DNA from 2 places in the Paenibacillus sp. fava2 genome. Region 1 is predicted to be linked to the other one. Evidence: riboswitches for the same ligand, from Rfam matches in the RefSeq annotation. Region 1 holds a riboswitch; the other holds the start of a gene.

What was found. Region 1 has a riboswitch for cyclic di-GMP ahead of AC4G46_RS14315 (hypothetical protein). Riboswitches for the same ligand answer to the same signal wherever they lie in the genome.
Positions count from the first base shown of each region.
Region 2: linked by a shared signal. The riboswitch ahead of AC4G46_RS30810 (flagellar assembly protein A) and the one ahead of AC4G46_RS14315 (hypothetical protein) in region 1 are both predicted to bind cyclic di-GMP.

Region 1 is NZ_CM177755.1:3,335,988-3,343,454, reverse strand. Features, by position in the region: gene AC4G46_RS14335 (toxic anion resistance protein) at 1-205, shown strand, start outside; gene AC4G46_RS14330 (hypothetical protein) at 268-801, shown strand; gene AC4G46_RS14325 (hypothetical protein) at 817-975, shown strand; gene AC4G46_RS14320 (ketoacyl-ACP synthase III) at 1,062-2,060, opposite strand; gene AC4G46_RS14315 (hypothetical protein) at 2,140-2,499, opposite strand; gene AC4G46_RS14310 (hypothetical protein) at 2,548-2,730, shown strand; cyclic di-GMP riboswitch class I at 2,690-2,780, opposite strand; T-box leader at 2,942-3,229, shown strand; gene trpS (tryptophan--tRNA ligase) at 3,326-4,324, shown strand; gene AC4G46_RS14300 (SDR family NAD(P)-dependent oxidoreductase) at 4,425-5,192, opposite strand; gene AC4G46_RS14295 (TetR/AcrR family transcriptional regulator) at 5,472-6,077, shown strand; gene AC4G46_RS14290 (GH36-type glycosyl hydrolase domain-containing protein) at 6,155-7,467, opposite strand, start outside.
Region 2 is NZ_CM177755.1:6,982,934-6,990,400, reverse strand. Features, by position in the region: gene AC4G46_RS30815 (DMT family transporter) at 1-185, shown strand, start outside; gene AC4G46_RS30810 (flagellar assembly protein A) at 282-2,153, opposite strand; cyclic di-GMP riboswitch class I at 2,185-2,275, opposite strand; gene AC4G46_RS30805 (FUSC family protein) at 2,589-3,689, opposite strand; gene AC4G46_RS30800 (ABC transporter ATP-binding protein) at 3,986-5,107, shown strand; gene AC4G46_RS30795 (ABC transporter permease) at 5,100-5,912, shown strand; gene AC4G46_RS30790 (ABC transporter permease) at 5,902-6,729, shown strand; gene AC4G46_RS30785 (ABC transporter substrate-binding protein) at 6,726-7,467, shown strand, end outside.

The sequences.
Region 1 (7,467 bases):
CAAGCAGTCGCTGGAAACCAGTATCTCTGCCGATACATTAAAGCAGGCATTCACCGACGTATTAACCGCCCTCGACTCCATAAGCACCTACAAGCAGGAGGCTCTGCCCAAGATGCGTGAGACGATCAGCCAGTTCCGCGAATTGGCCGACAATGGAGAGAAACAGATTCTCCGGCTGGAAAAAGGCTCGACACTCGGCTTGTAATGCATGAACTCAGCGATTCCTCCCTGCCTCCCTGAGGTAATAAGCCTTAGGGAGGTGTACATATGCACAAATCAACCCGTAGACATATCCTGCTAGCTGTCATGTGTCTTTTTTTGCCGCCTGTTCTGGTGCTGGTCTCCTTAACCCCTGAGGCAGCAGCTGCCGGGTTTGCGGCTTCCTGGCCGTATAAGGCCGACCGCCTGGAGTCCAGTCAGATGGTTGTCGTAACGGCCTCTTCTTCACGCTCCACTACAGGAGTCCTTTCATTACGCGAGAATCGTAGCGGAAGCTGGAAGACGGTGCTATCAGGCATACCGGTAACGCTGGGTGCAGGCGGCATCGGCAAAACAAAAGAAGGCGACAAGCGCACGCCCTCAGGGGTCTTCAGGCTCGGGGAGGCTTTCGGCTCCGCTGCTGGTCCGGAAGGCCTCAAACTCCCGTACAGCAAAGTCGGCAGCCGGGACTACTGGATTGATGACCCCGGCTCTGCCGAATACAATAAGCGGGTCACCTTTACCGGAGATCCCGGGAGCCGCTGGGCGTCCTACGAACGTCTCCTGCACCCGCTGTATAAGTATGCCGTCGTCGTAAGGTAAAATGATGAACCGGTCGTGCCCGGCAAGGGCAGTGCAATCTTTTTGCATATCTGGAGAGGAGCCGGCCAGCCAACTGCCGGCTGCATCGCCATGTCTGAGAGCAATCTGCTGAAGCTGATGAAGCAGCTGGATCCTGAGCTGTCACCCGCGATTGCCATCGGAATCGCAAACTGATATAGTCCCGTCACTGCGGGGAAAAGAATGAAGCCTGCGCAGTCTGCGCAGGCTTCTTAATGGTTCTGCTATAGTAATAATCCGGGTTAGAGTCTCCACAGTGTAGCACAGCTTGTAATCCCTGCACCGACCGACCACATGAAGAACAAATCACCGGGTACGAGTGTCCCGTCCTTGATGGCATGATGCAGGGTAATGAACGGGCTGCTGGTCCCTGTATACCCGTAAATATCACCTATATAAGGAAATTTGGCTTCATCCTCCTGCAGCTTGCCGGCAATCTCTTTGATCACTGAAAGGTTCAGCTGGCTGAGAATGTAGTGCTTAACCTCTCTTTTGGCATATCCGTGTTTATGGAGCAGGCTTTCAATATTGGTCACTGCTGTAGGGAATGCCACATTGACATTATACTCGGGATGCAGATAGATCTTTTTTTCCTCAAGCGTAAGATGCTCTCCGAACATCTGGGTCATACCGGCAGACGGAAACAGCATGTCTTCCGCCTTTTGCGTATTGGTATAATAAGCGGAATCAATCAGTCCGGAGTCCCCTTCCTCTACCCGTTCCAGCAGAACCGCGCAGGCAGCATCCCCGCAAAGTCCTTTTGAAGCCAGATCCCCTTCTTTATAAAAGCGGGCGATCTGCTCAGAGCCGACAACCAGCGCATACCTTACTCCGGGATTGGTCATCATCGAACGGGCTGCCTGGTCTGCGGCGACTACCATTCCCACGCAGTTCGCATTGCTGTCGTATACAATACAGGACTGTTTCCCCCCGATTGCCTGGTGCAGCAGGGCAGCGTCAGTCGGCGCACTGTATTCATGGGTGCCCGAGGAGACAACGATCATATCGAGATCCTCTCCGCCAAGCCCGCTGCCCGCAAGCAGCGCTTTAGAGGCTTGAATGGCCATATACAGCGTGCTTTCTTCATAGGTGGTCGCATAATAACGATCCTTACGGCCAAAATACTCCCAAATACCAATAAGCTTGTCTGCAGCTTCGCCAGCCTGTTCAGCCAATTGTGCATTGCTAACTTTGAATGGCGGATGGTACACTTCAGTTCCTGCAATCCTTACGTTAACCATATCGGCCCACCTTTGTTAGTGTATTTGTTATTTTGTCAGCATGATACGTTAGAGCCGTCCGGTCTCTTGCGGGTCTGAGCTAGCCTTTTACAATAGCCCACGCTTCGTCCACAGTATCTACAAAATGGCCGTTAAAGCTGGCTTTTGGCGCTACTCGCTGCAATTGCGACTTGGCCACCACTTTAACCGGATTGACGAGAACGGCATGCTTGAAGCTGTTATACATCACGTAGCAGCGTTCAAGCACCGGCAGAATTTCTGCTTTGAAGGGTGCCATGTCCGTGCAGTCAATGATCAGCGACATCTCCTTCAGCGGCAGATGCGGCATCTGGGCTTCGAAAATATCCACCTCTTTAATGGTCTCTTCGAGGTCGGCAAACCCGTGCAGGCTGATAAAAATTGTATTCCATTCAGGGTGCATAGTTGTTTCTGCTATCATCTTAAGGACATCTCCAGTTCTGTTTGTTTGATAAAAGGAAGCAAAGGTATGAATCTTTCAGAATGTGTTCAACAGTTTTCAATAGTGATCAAAACAGGTCAAAGCGCTCCTGCCGGGCAGGCTGTTTCTGTATTACAGCATGATTGCAACTCTCCCTTGTTGTATTTAGACAACAAAAAAACCAAACTATATGAGCGTCCCCGCTGTCATGCCGCTGTTTCTGCGGTTTAGACCGGTGGCTTTGCGTCTTCCGCCTTTCGGCGGAGTTGCCTTTGTTCATCAGCTGGCGCCTCTGAATTACAAACATATTTGGTATTAAGTGTCTAGCTTTATTTATAATTCTACATTCAAATTCCCTAATCCTGCTTGTAATAACCGAAAAATTCCCAAAGGAACAGATTGACTCCACCTGCTTCTTAAGTTAATATTATCCACAATATCAGTAACAACGTTGACAAAGGGTAAGTAACCCTGTATTAAGGACTTCAGAGAGCCGGTGGACGCTGCGAACCGGTGTCCGGCACAGGTGTGAATGGACTTTGTAGTTGCTTTTCCGAACCGTCTGCAAGGATGCAGTAGGGAAATGCCGGGAATCCCGCCGTTATCACGGGAGCGGTATCGAGCTTCACATCTTTTGTGGACTCCGCACCGTATTGACCAGACCGGATACCTGCAGATCAAGCAGCGAAGCGGTTAATTAAGGTGGCATAACGATAACTTCGTCCTTAGCGGACGGAGTTTTTTTATTTGCTGAAGGGGGTGATGGCCATGGAGGATGGCTGGTGGTGGCGACGGATTATCACAAAATATACCAGGAGGAATTGGAATGAACAAAGAACGTATGCTCACAGGGGACCGCGTTACCGGCAAGCTGCACCTTGGCCATTACTCGGGCAGTCTCAAGAACAGGGTAATGCTGCAGGATCAATATGAATCGTTTGTATTTTTAGCGGATGTGCAGGCGCTGACGACCCATTTTGAACGGCCGGACTATATCCGCCGCCATATCAGTGAGATCACACTCGATTATCTGGCCGCAGGAATTGATCCTGAGCGGACTACCCTTTATATCCAGTCGCTGATCCCGGAAATTGCCGAACTGACTATCTATTTTTCCATGTTTGTTACGGTAAATCTGCTGCGGCATAACCCTACAGTGAAGGCGGAAGCGAAAAGCAGCCATTTTGATGAAATGTATTACGGATTTCTCGGTTATCCCGTCAGCCAGGCAGCGGATATTACATTCTGCAAAGCAACCGTCATTCCGGTCGGAGAGGATCAGCTGCCTCATCTGGAGCTTACACGCAAAATCGTACGCCGTTTCAATGAGCTGTATAAGCCTGTATTTGCCGAACCGCAAGCGTTGCTGAGTGAAACGCCGCGGCTGATCGGTACAGACGGCAACGCTAAAATGAGCAAAAGCCTCGGCAATGCCATCACCCTAGATTCTTCGACTGAAGAAGTCACGCGGACAATCAAAAGAGCGGTGACCGATCCTGCCCGTTTACGCAAAAATGATCCCGGCCATCCGGAGATCTGCCCGATTTACGCTTATCACCAGGCCTTTAACCCGCTGGAATCGGCAGAGATTAGGGAAGCCTGTGAACGCGGAAGCATCGGTTGTGCCGCTTGCAAGGAGCGGATCACCGCAAGTTTAGAGGAACTGTTCACGCCTATGCGGGAACGCCGGGCTTATTATGCGGCCAGACCCAAGCTGGTGGATGAGATTCTGATAAGCGGAACACAGCGTACACGAGCCATTGCCAAGGAAACAATGCGTGAAGTACGGGATGCGATGAGCCTGAACTATTTTGATAGAACCTAAAGTTGATTTTGCAAACCAAAATAAAATAGTGCCCTTTGCGGGGCACTATTTTTAAGCCTATATTCATTTAGATTAGCAGTTCATTCTATCGCCCGGCCAGTTACTGCCCCATCATCCCGCCGTCAACGGTGTAGAGCGAAGCGGTAACGAACGAAGCTTCTTCGGAGAGCAGGAAGTTCATGACAGCCGCAACCTCCTGCGGTTCACCGTAGCGTCCCATAGGTGTAGCTGCCTCATTAGCTGCTTTGAAGTCATCGGCGCTGCCTGAATTCTTCTCGATCTTGCGCATCATCTGCGTGTTGATGGTTCCCGGCAGTACGGCGTTGACACGGATACCGAACGGAGCCAGCTCATTGGCAGTAACTCTGGTCAGGCCGATCACCGCGTGTTTGGACATAATATAAGGAGACATTCCCGGAGCACCCATGAGACCTGCCAGTGAGGAGGTGTTAAGGATGGCGCCGGATTTTTGTTTTTTCATGACAGGAATGACGTACTGCAGCCCCAGAAATACGCCGCGGACATTGACGTTATACACCAGGTCGAGTGACTTCACATTCAGCTCTTCCACTAGCCCGGACGGGCCTTCAATCCCGGCATTGTTGGCAAAATAGTCAATCTTACCGAATTTCGCCACCGCCTGGTTAACATAATTCTGCACATCTTCTTCTTTGGAGACATCGGCTGTAACAGCCAGTGAGTTGGAGTCGTCCAAGCCAAGCTCCTGAATGACTGCATGAATAGCTTCCTCATTTAAATCGACCAGAACCAGATTCAGCTTGCGCTCGGCGAGACGGCGGGCAAGCTCTTTTCCGATACCGCCTGCGGCACCTGTGATAACAGCTGTTTTGACTTGTGATTGACTCATTATGATTCGCTTCCTTTGTTTTGTAGTGGGTGAGTAAGAGGACTTTGTAACAAAATCGCCTTATCTCTTGAGACAAGCTTACACCTGTATTACTTGTTGTGACAATAATCAAAATATAAGATATTGTCGGCTAGGCGACACTGGAAGATGATATGTTACTCCCTAAGCAGTATTTTGAACATTTTGCAGTCATTTGTTTATTTTAAATTTTAAGCGTCGTCTCTTTTTCTATAATGCCCTTGTGGTTATAATAATACGATACAACCGTTGTGGAGGCAGATGGCATTGGAACGTGAAGAGGATTTGAACCGGAGGGTCAGACGTACCCGGCAGGCACTTAAGACAGCCTTTGTTGAACTGATTCTGGAAAAAGGCTATGAGGCAGTGACCATTATGGATATCGCCGAGCGTGCGGACTATAACCGCGGAACCTTTTATAAGCATTTTGTAAGTAAAGAAGACCTGCTCCGGGATATTCATGACGATTTTTTGCAAAATGTCTCGGAGGTATTGTTGCAGCCTTATGAAGGTATGGAGCAGATTGAGGCTACGGGGGTTTATCCTTCCCTGCTGCAGCTTTTTCAGCATATTGACCGTCATAAAAGCGAATATCTCGCCTTAAGCTCAGCCCAGCGCGGGAAAACTTCGGTCGAGCTCTACGATACACTGCGGAGATCCATGCGTGAGGATATGCATATCGAGATGGAGGATAACAGTCCCCCGCTCGATTATGAAATTCTGCTCAGCTACCAGCTGTCAGCCGCTGTAGGGGTCATTGATTATTGGGCCGAAACCGGCTTCAAATACTCTGCGGAATATATGGCCGGGCAATTAATGGCGCTCATTAACAGCAGAATGGATCATATTGTGTTTAAAAGAAACTGAGTTGCTGCATTAAAAAGCGGCTCAGGCCGCTTGTACCCAATCCGGACACAAGCAGGCTTGAGCCGCTTATTCTATAGTTACATATAAATATCAATGACTGTTCTCTCTGAACCTGCGTAGCGCTGAACCTCTTCACGGGAAATCCGCAGTCCGCCAAGCCGGTAAGGGTTAGCGAGCCGCACAGCTTCTACTTCCCGGCCGTTCACTTCTGCTGAGCGCAGAACGCCCTCTTGGCAGTGATAAACAAAGGTCACAGGAGAGCCGCCGTATTCAAAATCAAACCGGGTGCCGTCCAGCTCGGCAGGCAGTACCGGGTCCAGGATCAGGTCGCCGCCTGCTTCACGGATACCCAGCACATTCGAGATCAGCTGGTTCATGTAGATTCCCGGACCGCTGGAATAGATTCTCCAGCCGCCCTTGACCGCAACCGAACCGTCACGCAGTTCGTGGAAACGGTCCTGCGCTTCATAGCGGTTGGCAAATTTGCCGTCGGAGCTGCTGAAGTAGGCATTGCTCTGGCGCAGCTCGGCATTCGGCACGCTATCACGGATTCCGACCGGATTGATGGTGGCGAGGCCCTTCCAGACCTGATCGGTTGCACCGATCTTGGCCATCGCTTCCACGAAGCGGATGTGGGCATGCACGTACTGCAGGCCAATTTCGCGGCCGAAGTTGGCTGCCTGCTCCGCACGTTTAAAGTGTGTGCTTACCCCGCCGGCATACTGTGCCGGATGGTTCATCAAGCGCACACCGTCCGGGCACAGGAACTGCTCCTGGATCAGCTTGTAGTGTGCCTCCATCTGCTCAGGAGTAAGCAGCTCGCCGATCACGCTGCGGGTCATAGGCAGCAGACGGTACTGGATGCCTGTTTCCTTGTCTTCCGGATGCAGCATCAGCTTGGCCTGCTCCGGATCTTCAAAGTACAGGAAGCCCGGAATAACTTCGGTGCCCAGCATATAACGGTTAAAGTCGGCTTTGATGCCTTCAGCCAGCTGCTTCAGCTCTTCCGACCAGCCTGCGTCTGTATCTTGAAGCACCGTGGCCAGGCCCAGAACCGTCTGGTAGGTCAAAGCTACGGTCCAGCTGCTGACCATATACTGCTTGAGCTGGGCGTTCGCCGGCTGCAGCGTATCATCCCAGTCTCCGTCTCCATAGGAGGACAAGAAAGTATCATGCAGGAAGTGGGATTTGATATAATCCAGCTCCTTGACGGCATGCTCCCTTAGCGTGTAGGCAGCCTCAGTGAAGTCGAAGCTGTGTTTGCGGGTATACGGAATCCGTTCATCCAGCACCGCATAATCCCGGGTTGCCCGCAGATAGTCGCCAAGTACCTTGAGCGGCCAGACAATGATATCCCCATGGCTCTCTTCCTGCTGAACAGAAGTATACT
Region 2 (7,467 bases), 3.6 Mb from region 1:
GTGAGGCCGGAAAAGTGGGCTCCTTCACCTTCCTGATCCCGTTAATCTCCATCGGCTCAAGCGTGGTGCTGCTGCACGAACAGATTACACTTAATCTTATTGCGGGGATGGTGCTCATCGTTGGCAGTATTCTGCTGGTGAATGTAAATCTTGGGCGTAAGCGGCGGCTGAAACATTCACTCTAAAAGAGATGCTCCGCCAGGCGGTTCCTGGTTATGATCAGACCCAAAGAGCCTGCAGGCTGCCTTTGTGCGGCATTCTGCAGGCTCTTTTCGTATGGGTCAGGTCCGGTTTCTTAACCGCAGGCTCTGGGCCGTGAAGACGGCTTCTCCCGCAGGTAGAGTGAACTTGGCGGTATGTTCGCCAATGGTTATCCGGGTATCTTCTATTTGGCGGACGCTGATTTTGCGGCCGGCGGCAAGCACAGACTGCCGGCCTGCTGCAGCTCCGGCCTGCTGCAACGCAATGGAGTCTCCGGCTTCAACTGTAGAACCGTTGCATACCGATTGTGCCATCAGGAAGCGGACATTACCCGCTGCCAGCAGTGTGCTGTTCGCAGCGCCCTCTCCATGAATATAAAGGTCTCCTCCGGAATGGAGCAGACTGTCCTCCGAGCAGGCAAGATCAAGCCGGACATTCCCCTCATGCATATGGAGAATCCCGTCACGAAGCTCCTCCAGCAGATCCAGAAAGGTGGTGATCACGGCGTCATTAATAAATTCAGTGAACTGTCCGGGATGCAGGAAGATCTCCAGCATATGCTTTAACTGCCCGGAATCAGCCGGAGCTGCAGGCTTGCCCTCGGCAAGCAGCTCCTGCAGCCCCTTCATCAGGCCGGGAAGATGGACGTATTTGCTCTCCAGCAGGAGCAGTATGACCAGCCCGTATTTCACGGGCTGCTGCCGGGAGCGGAGATTCTCCTCCAGGAGGAGGGCGGCGTTCCTGAGCAAGGACAGCTCATCAATCAGCTGTCCGGGAATTGTATACAGCCGGTGCTGTTTTGCCCCGCAGTCGCCGCAGTAGATGCGGCAGTCCGTTACTTTGCCGCGTATGATTACACTGCCGGTAGCGGCAATGACGGCATGACGGACATCGCCGAATATGTATACGTTTCCTAATGCCTCTATCGTGCAATGATCACCGATTCCACCCGGAAACATTACATCTCCTGCAAACCAAACTGCACTGTTAGCGGTGATCATACTCTTCTGCACTACATGCATATCGGGAAAATCAATGCTCATCATCCGGGTTCCCCAGCCTGTAATCCGCGGCCGGCCGTCACGGAGCGCAGCAATATCGCCGTTCGGGAGCAGCGAGTAGCAATCAGCAGGCTTCAGGATGATATCCTCCGGCGGGGGAGAGGGCAGAATGCTGCCGTAAACGTCAGAACCGGGCAAGCCTTCCTGCGGAGGCAGCCTGCGTGCCAGTATCCCGCCTGTCCGTACAGAAGGGATCCCTGGATAATCAAGTATATTCTCCGGATCAGGGACTTCACTGCTGCTGAATACTTCAGCGATAGACAGTCTGGCCAGGGGCTCAAGCCGTCCGTCTGTTCCCGGCAGCGGCGGTTTGCCCACTGCGATGCAGACCGGGAGATAAGTCGGATTATTCAGCTCGGCATACAAGGCAGGAATGTTGAGATTGGGAATGAAGGAGCTATTGGAGAGTTCGGCCAGAATCTGATTAACGGTCAGCCTGGAGAGCAGCAGATCATAGTTCGGCTCCGCCCGGACACAGACCTCAGCCGAAGCCGGGCAATTGACCAGCCTCCAGGCATACTTTTCGACCCGGTAGAGGGTAAAGTAGGCGCTTAGCCCGTCCTCAGAAACAGTAATCTGGTACTGCGGCTTCTCGCTGATTTCCCAGCTCAGATGGTCAGATGATGTAATGGCAACAGGCTCGGCTGCTTTGATCCGGTTAATCTTGAGGACAACAGGGTGAAGGGCAGAGATAACAGCAGCTTTGCCGCCGGGCAAGGGAGGTGTTATAAAAATCTGGTCATTCTGCACGATGATTCTCCCGTTCTTCTCCTCATTACCGGCTGTTCCAAACGGCTTGGAGCGGATGGAGGACTGTATGGGATCAGCAGTACTGAAGGCAGGCATGATACTGAACGCATGCCGTGGCTGTTCGAGAGTGTGGTTCGGCATTGTTATAACCTCGCTTCTAGTTTTATCAGAAACCGGCAGCCTGGCAGCCGTAAATGCGACAGCGCATTGTTAGGCCCATTGCTTTGCGTCCTGCCCTTTCGGACAGTTTGCCATTATACATGAGACATTGATAAACATTCAGCATGAGGTCATTTATTCGACTAGAATCGGCAATAAAAGATTCATAACTGGTGCTATAGTACTGAATTCCGACAAATGCTGCAAATAATCCTAATTTTAATACTTGTGCAGTGAGTTTTCAACTGTAAATTCATCCGAAAATTGCAGCTGGAGTACGGTGTAAGAGCCGGTATTGGGTCTTTATCTCCAGTCAGGCTCCGGGAGGCGGATTCTTAGCATGGAGGTTGACTCCGGACCTTTTTGGAGGAGACCCCAAAGCGTTAAGTGTTTATCCTAAAAAAGACCCTCCCAAGCTTAAAGCTTGTGGGAGAGTCCTTTGCTTCCGAGACGGATGCTGCGGGCGGATCCGCTTCTTACCGGAACGGCCGCTGCAGAAACGGCCGTATAATCGGCCTGTTCAATAACATCAAGCACCCGGTTCAGATGTGAAAAGACGGCGCCGAGATCGCGGATGGCTGTCAGCGGACATTCCGCCTGCAGCTCGGAGAACCAGGAGAGCTGCAGCTCCCGGGCCCGGCGCAGACATTCCGGCAGCGGCCGCCGGGCTTCGGCATCAGAAAGCGTCTTGGTGCCGTAGAGAGCGATGCAATCGGCTGCTGCAGCCATCACCTCATTCATCCGGTCCGAACCGGCGTAGTGGGCAGGCAGCAGGGTCAGCTCTTCAGCAATTTCCTGGATATAGAAATGAACCTTCTGCAGATGCGACGTGGCCTGGGTCAGCCCGCTCAGATCCTTGCGGCAGGGATAGTGCGACAGCGTGTACAGCAGCTCCTTCTGCAGGCTGCTGCTCTTCGCGAGCAGTCCGCCGGAGCGCTTCAGCATATCACGGGCCGGTTCACCGTTTCTGCCGCCCGAAGCGAGCCCACTTAATGAATCGGCCAGCAGCAGGCTTCCTTGAAGCGCCAGGCCCTTAACCTTGGCGAAGCCCTTGGGCGGGACAATAATCATATTGATCAACAGGGCGATGAGTACCCCGATCAGCGTCTCGGCAAGCCTCCATACGACATAATGGTCATGGTAGAAGGTAAGCGCGAGCACAGAGGTTACGCCGACCTGCGAGACGGCCTGGATGTTAATCCGGCAGGCGGTTGCAACGCCTATGCCAATCAGCAGAATCAGCAGGAGGGAGACGATTCCGACATCCAGGAAGCGTCCCACAATCAGGCTGACGGTTCCGCCGAGCACAATGCCAAGCAGCCGGTAACAGCCTTTTTCCAGGGAAGCCTTCACGGTGCCCTGTGTAATCAGAATCGCAGCCAGCGGTGCGAAGTATAGGTAATTATCGCCATAAAGACTGTGGACGGCCAGCCATGATAGGGAGGCAGCCAGGGTAATGCGTATCATATAAAGGGATAATCCAAATTTCTCAAGGCGGTCCTGTAACCCCTCGTTCATGTCGGTCATCTTCTTTCGTAAAAGGAGGAATTTTCAAGCTGTTTTCAGCCGTTTTCATTATAGCACTTCAGCCGGAGTGTGCAGCGGATAGATTTTACGAACTTGTTAAGATTCAGCCGGAGTTTTTACATTCTATGTTATCGCATATATGGGATTCATCCGATATGCTATATAATATGAAATGTTGTCGAAGCAGGGGCGGGATTGTCGGTACCGGCGGGGCTATGCCTGGAAGGAACCGATTGCGCACTGTCAGATAAGGGTAAAATAGGTTGTAATACATAAGGTAAGGGAGGTTGTTAGCTATAGCTACCCCGGAAGGCACTATTATTTCTTTTGACCAGGTTACTAAGCAATATGATGATGAGGAGGCCGTGTTGAAAGGCGTCAGCTTCGAGATCGAACGCGGCAAATTTTATACACTGCTGGGCCCCTCCGGCTGCGGCAAGACAACCATTCTGCGTCTGATTGCCGGCTTTGCCGAACCGACAGAAGGTTCGATTTATCTGAACGGTAAAATGATCAATCACATTCCCGCCAACGAGCGGCAGGTTAATACGGTATTTCAGGATTATGCCCTGTTCCCGCATCTGAACGTGTTCGAGAATGTGGCCTTTGGACTGCGGATCAAGAAGCTTAAAAAGGATGTTATCACCCAAAAGGTACAGGAAGCGCTGCGCTTCGTTAACCTGGTCGGCTACGAACAGCGTGCGATCAATGAAATGTCGGGCGGCCAGAGGCAGCGTGTAGCGATTGCCCGTGCGATCGTCAATGAGCCGCAGGTGCTGCTGCTGGACGAGCCGCTGTCTGCGCTTGACCTGAAGCTGCGTACCGAAATGCAGTATATCCTGCGGGAAATGCAGCAGCGGCTCGGGATTACTTTCATCTTTGTCACGCATGACCAGGAGGAAGCGCTGGCGATGTCGGACTGGATCTTTGTTATGAACAAAGGGAAGATCGAGCAGAGCGGAACGCCGAACGATATTTATGATGAGCCGATTAACCGGTTCGTCGCCGACTTCATCGGGGAGTCGAATATTGTGCCGGGCGTGATGATCGAGGATTATCTGGTGGAGTGGGGCGGCCACCGGTTTGAATGTCTGGATGCCGGTCTGCGGCCGAATGAATCGGTGGAGATCGTTATCCGCCCGGAGGATCTGGAAATATCCACGCTGGAGCAGGGCAAGCTGAAGGTACGCGTCGATTCCCAGCTGTTCCGCGGCGTGCACTATGAGATCAGCTGTTATGACGAATCCGGCCACGAATGGCTGGTTCACTCCACCCGCAAGGCGGAGGTAGGCAGCGAGATCGGGCTTTATTTTGACCCGGAGGCCATTCATGTTATGCGCTTCGGTGAAACGGAGGAAGAATTCGACAGACGTCTGGAAGCTTACGGCGGGGTAGAGAGCCATGAATAATAAGGGCCGTTCGTATTATCTCATCCCTTATTACTTATGGATCGCCTTGTTTGTCATAGCGCCGGTGCTGCTGGTCCTTTATTATTCCCTGTTTGATCTGGACGGAAATCTTACACTGGACAACTACGCGAATTTCTTCACCCCGGTGTATATGAAAATGATGCTGAACTCCTTCTGGTATGCGTTCCTGATCACGGCGTTCTCGCTGCTCGTTGCCTATCCTGCGGCCTATCTGCTGACCCGCACGAAGCATAAGCAGCTGTGGCTACTGCTGATTATCCTGCCGACCTGGATCAATCTGCTGCTGAAGACGTACGCGTTCATCGGGATTTTCGGCACCTTCGGGCCGGTCAACAGCCTCTTTGATGTCCTGGGGATCGGGGAGCAGCAGATTCTGTTTACCGGATTCAGCTTCGTGTTCGTTTCGGTATATATCTTCATCCCGTTCATGATTCTGCCGATTTTCAGCGCCCTGGAGGAGCTGAACCTGTCGCTTGTGGATGCTGCCCGCGATCTGGGCGCCTCCGGATGGACAACGTTCCGCCGGGTTATTTTTCCGCTGACGATTTCCGGGGTGCGCTCCGGCTGTATGGCGGTCTTCATTCCGGCACTGTCGCTGTTTATGATTACGCGTCTAATCGCCGGTAACCGGGTCATCACGCTGGGCACCGCCATTGAGCAGCATTTTCTCGTTACCCAGGACTGGGGCATGGGCTCGACCGTTGCCGTGTTCCTGATTGTGATCATGGCCCTGTTCATGCTTCTGACCGGCAGCTCGCGGAAAGGAGTGCGGCATGAAAAATAAAAACGGAATCGCCAACATCTATCTGGTACTGGTCTTTGTCGTCCTGTACGCACCGATCTTTTACCTGATGTACTATTCGTTCAACAGCGGCGGTACAATGCATAAATTCGAGGGCTTCACACTCGATTATTACCGGGAGGTGCTGCAGGATACGCGCCTGATCATTATTGTGATCAATACGCTTGTTATCGCACTGCTCTCGTCCTCCATCGCTACCGTGATCGCGGTCATTGGAGCATTAGCCATTCACCGCAGCCGCAGACGGCGCTCGAAGAACGCTTTGCTGTCGCTGAATAACGTGCTGATCGTCAGTCCGGATGTCATCATTGGTGCTTCCTTTCTGATCCTGTTCACGATTGCCGGCATTCAGCTTGGCTTCACTTCGGTGCTGCTCTCCCATGTGGCGTTCAGCATCCCGATTGCCGTGCTGATGATTCTGCCGCATCTGCAGGAGATGAGCCCGACGCTGACCGATGCCGCCCGGGACCTTGGGGCCAGCCGGATGAGCGTCCTGACCAAAGTCATTCTGCCGATCATCAAGCCGGGGATTTTCAGCGGGTTCTTTATGGCGCTGACCTATTCTCTGGATGACTTTGCGGTAACGTTCTTTGTAACGGGCAACGGCTACTCAACCCTCCCTGTGGAGATTTATTCCCGGGCGCGGCAAGGGGTATCGCTGTCGATTAACGCACTGTCGACCCTGATCTTCCTCTTTACCATCCTGCTGGTCATCGGCTACTATTTCCTGAACCAGCGGAAGAACAAGCCGTCCGCCATAATAGCGGAGCCGGCTCTGGAAGCGGGGGTGCCTGAATGAAACAGCTGGTAAATGCTTTTCTGGCGATTCTGTTGGTTGCCTTCGGTCTGATGTTTCTTGCCTCACGCCTGAACTCGGCTGAGGGATATACCGGCGGCAATACGCTGACGATTTATAACTGGGGCGATTACATCGACCCTGATCTGCTGAAGCAGTTCCAGGAGGAGACCGGCATTACGGTCATCTATCAGACCTTTGATTCCAATGAGGCGATGCTGACCAAGGTGGAGCAGGGCGGAACCGTCTTCGACGTTGTGGTTCCTTCCGACTATGCCATCGCCAAGATGCGTGAGGAGAACCTGCTGCTGCCGCTGGATCACAGCAAGATTCCGAATTTGGCCAATATCGATTCCCGGTTCATGGACTTGTCCTTTGACCCGGGCAATGTGTACTCGGTACCGTATTTCTGGGGAACAGTAGGGATTATTTATAACCCCGAGATGACGGGTGATATTGATTTCAGCAGCTGGAATTCCCTCTGGGATAGCAGGCTTCACAACGATATCTTCCTCGTGGACGGAGCCCGCGAGGTGATGGGGATGGCCTTGAACAGTATGCATTACTCGGTTAACGATACCGATGAGGCGCATCTGCAGGAGGCGCTGACCAAGCTGAACAAGCTCTCGCCTAACGTCAAGGCCATTGTCGGTGACGAGATCAAGATGCTGCTCGCCAACGAAGAGGCGGCTGTCGGGATCGTCTGGTCCGGCGATGCCTCGGAGATTATGGATGAGAACG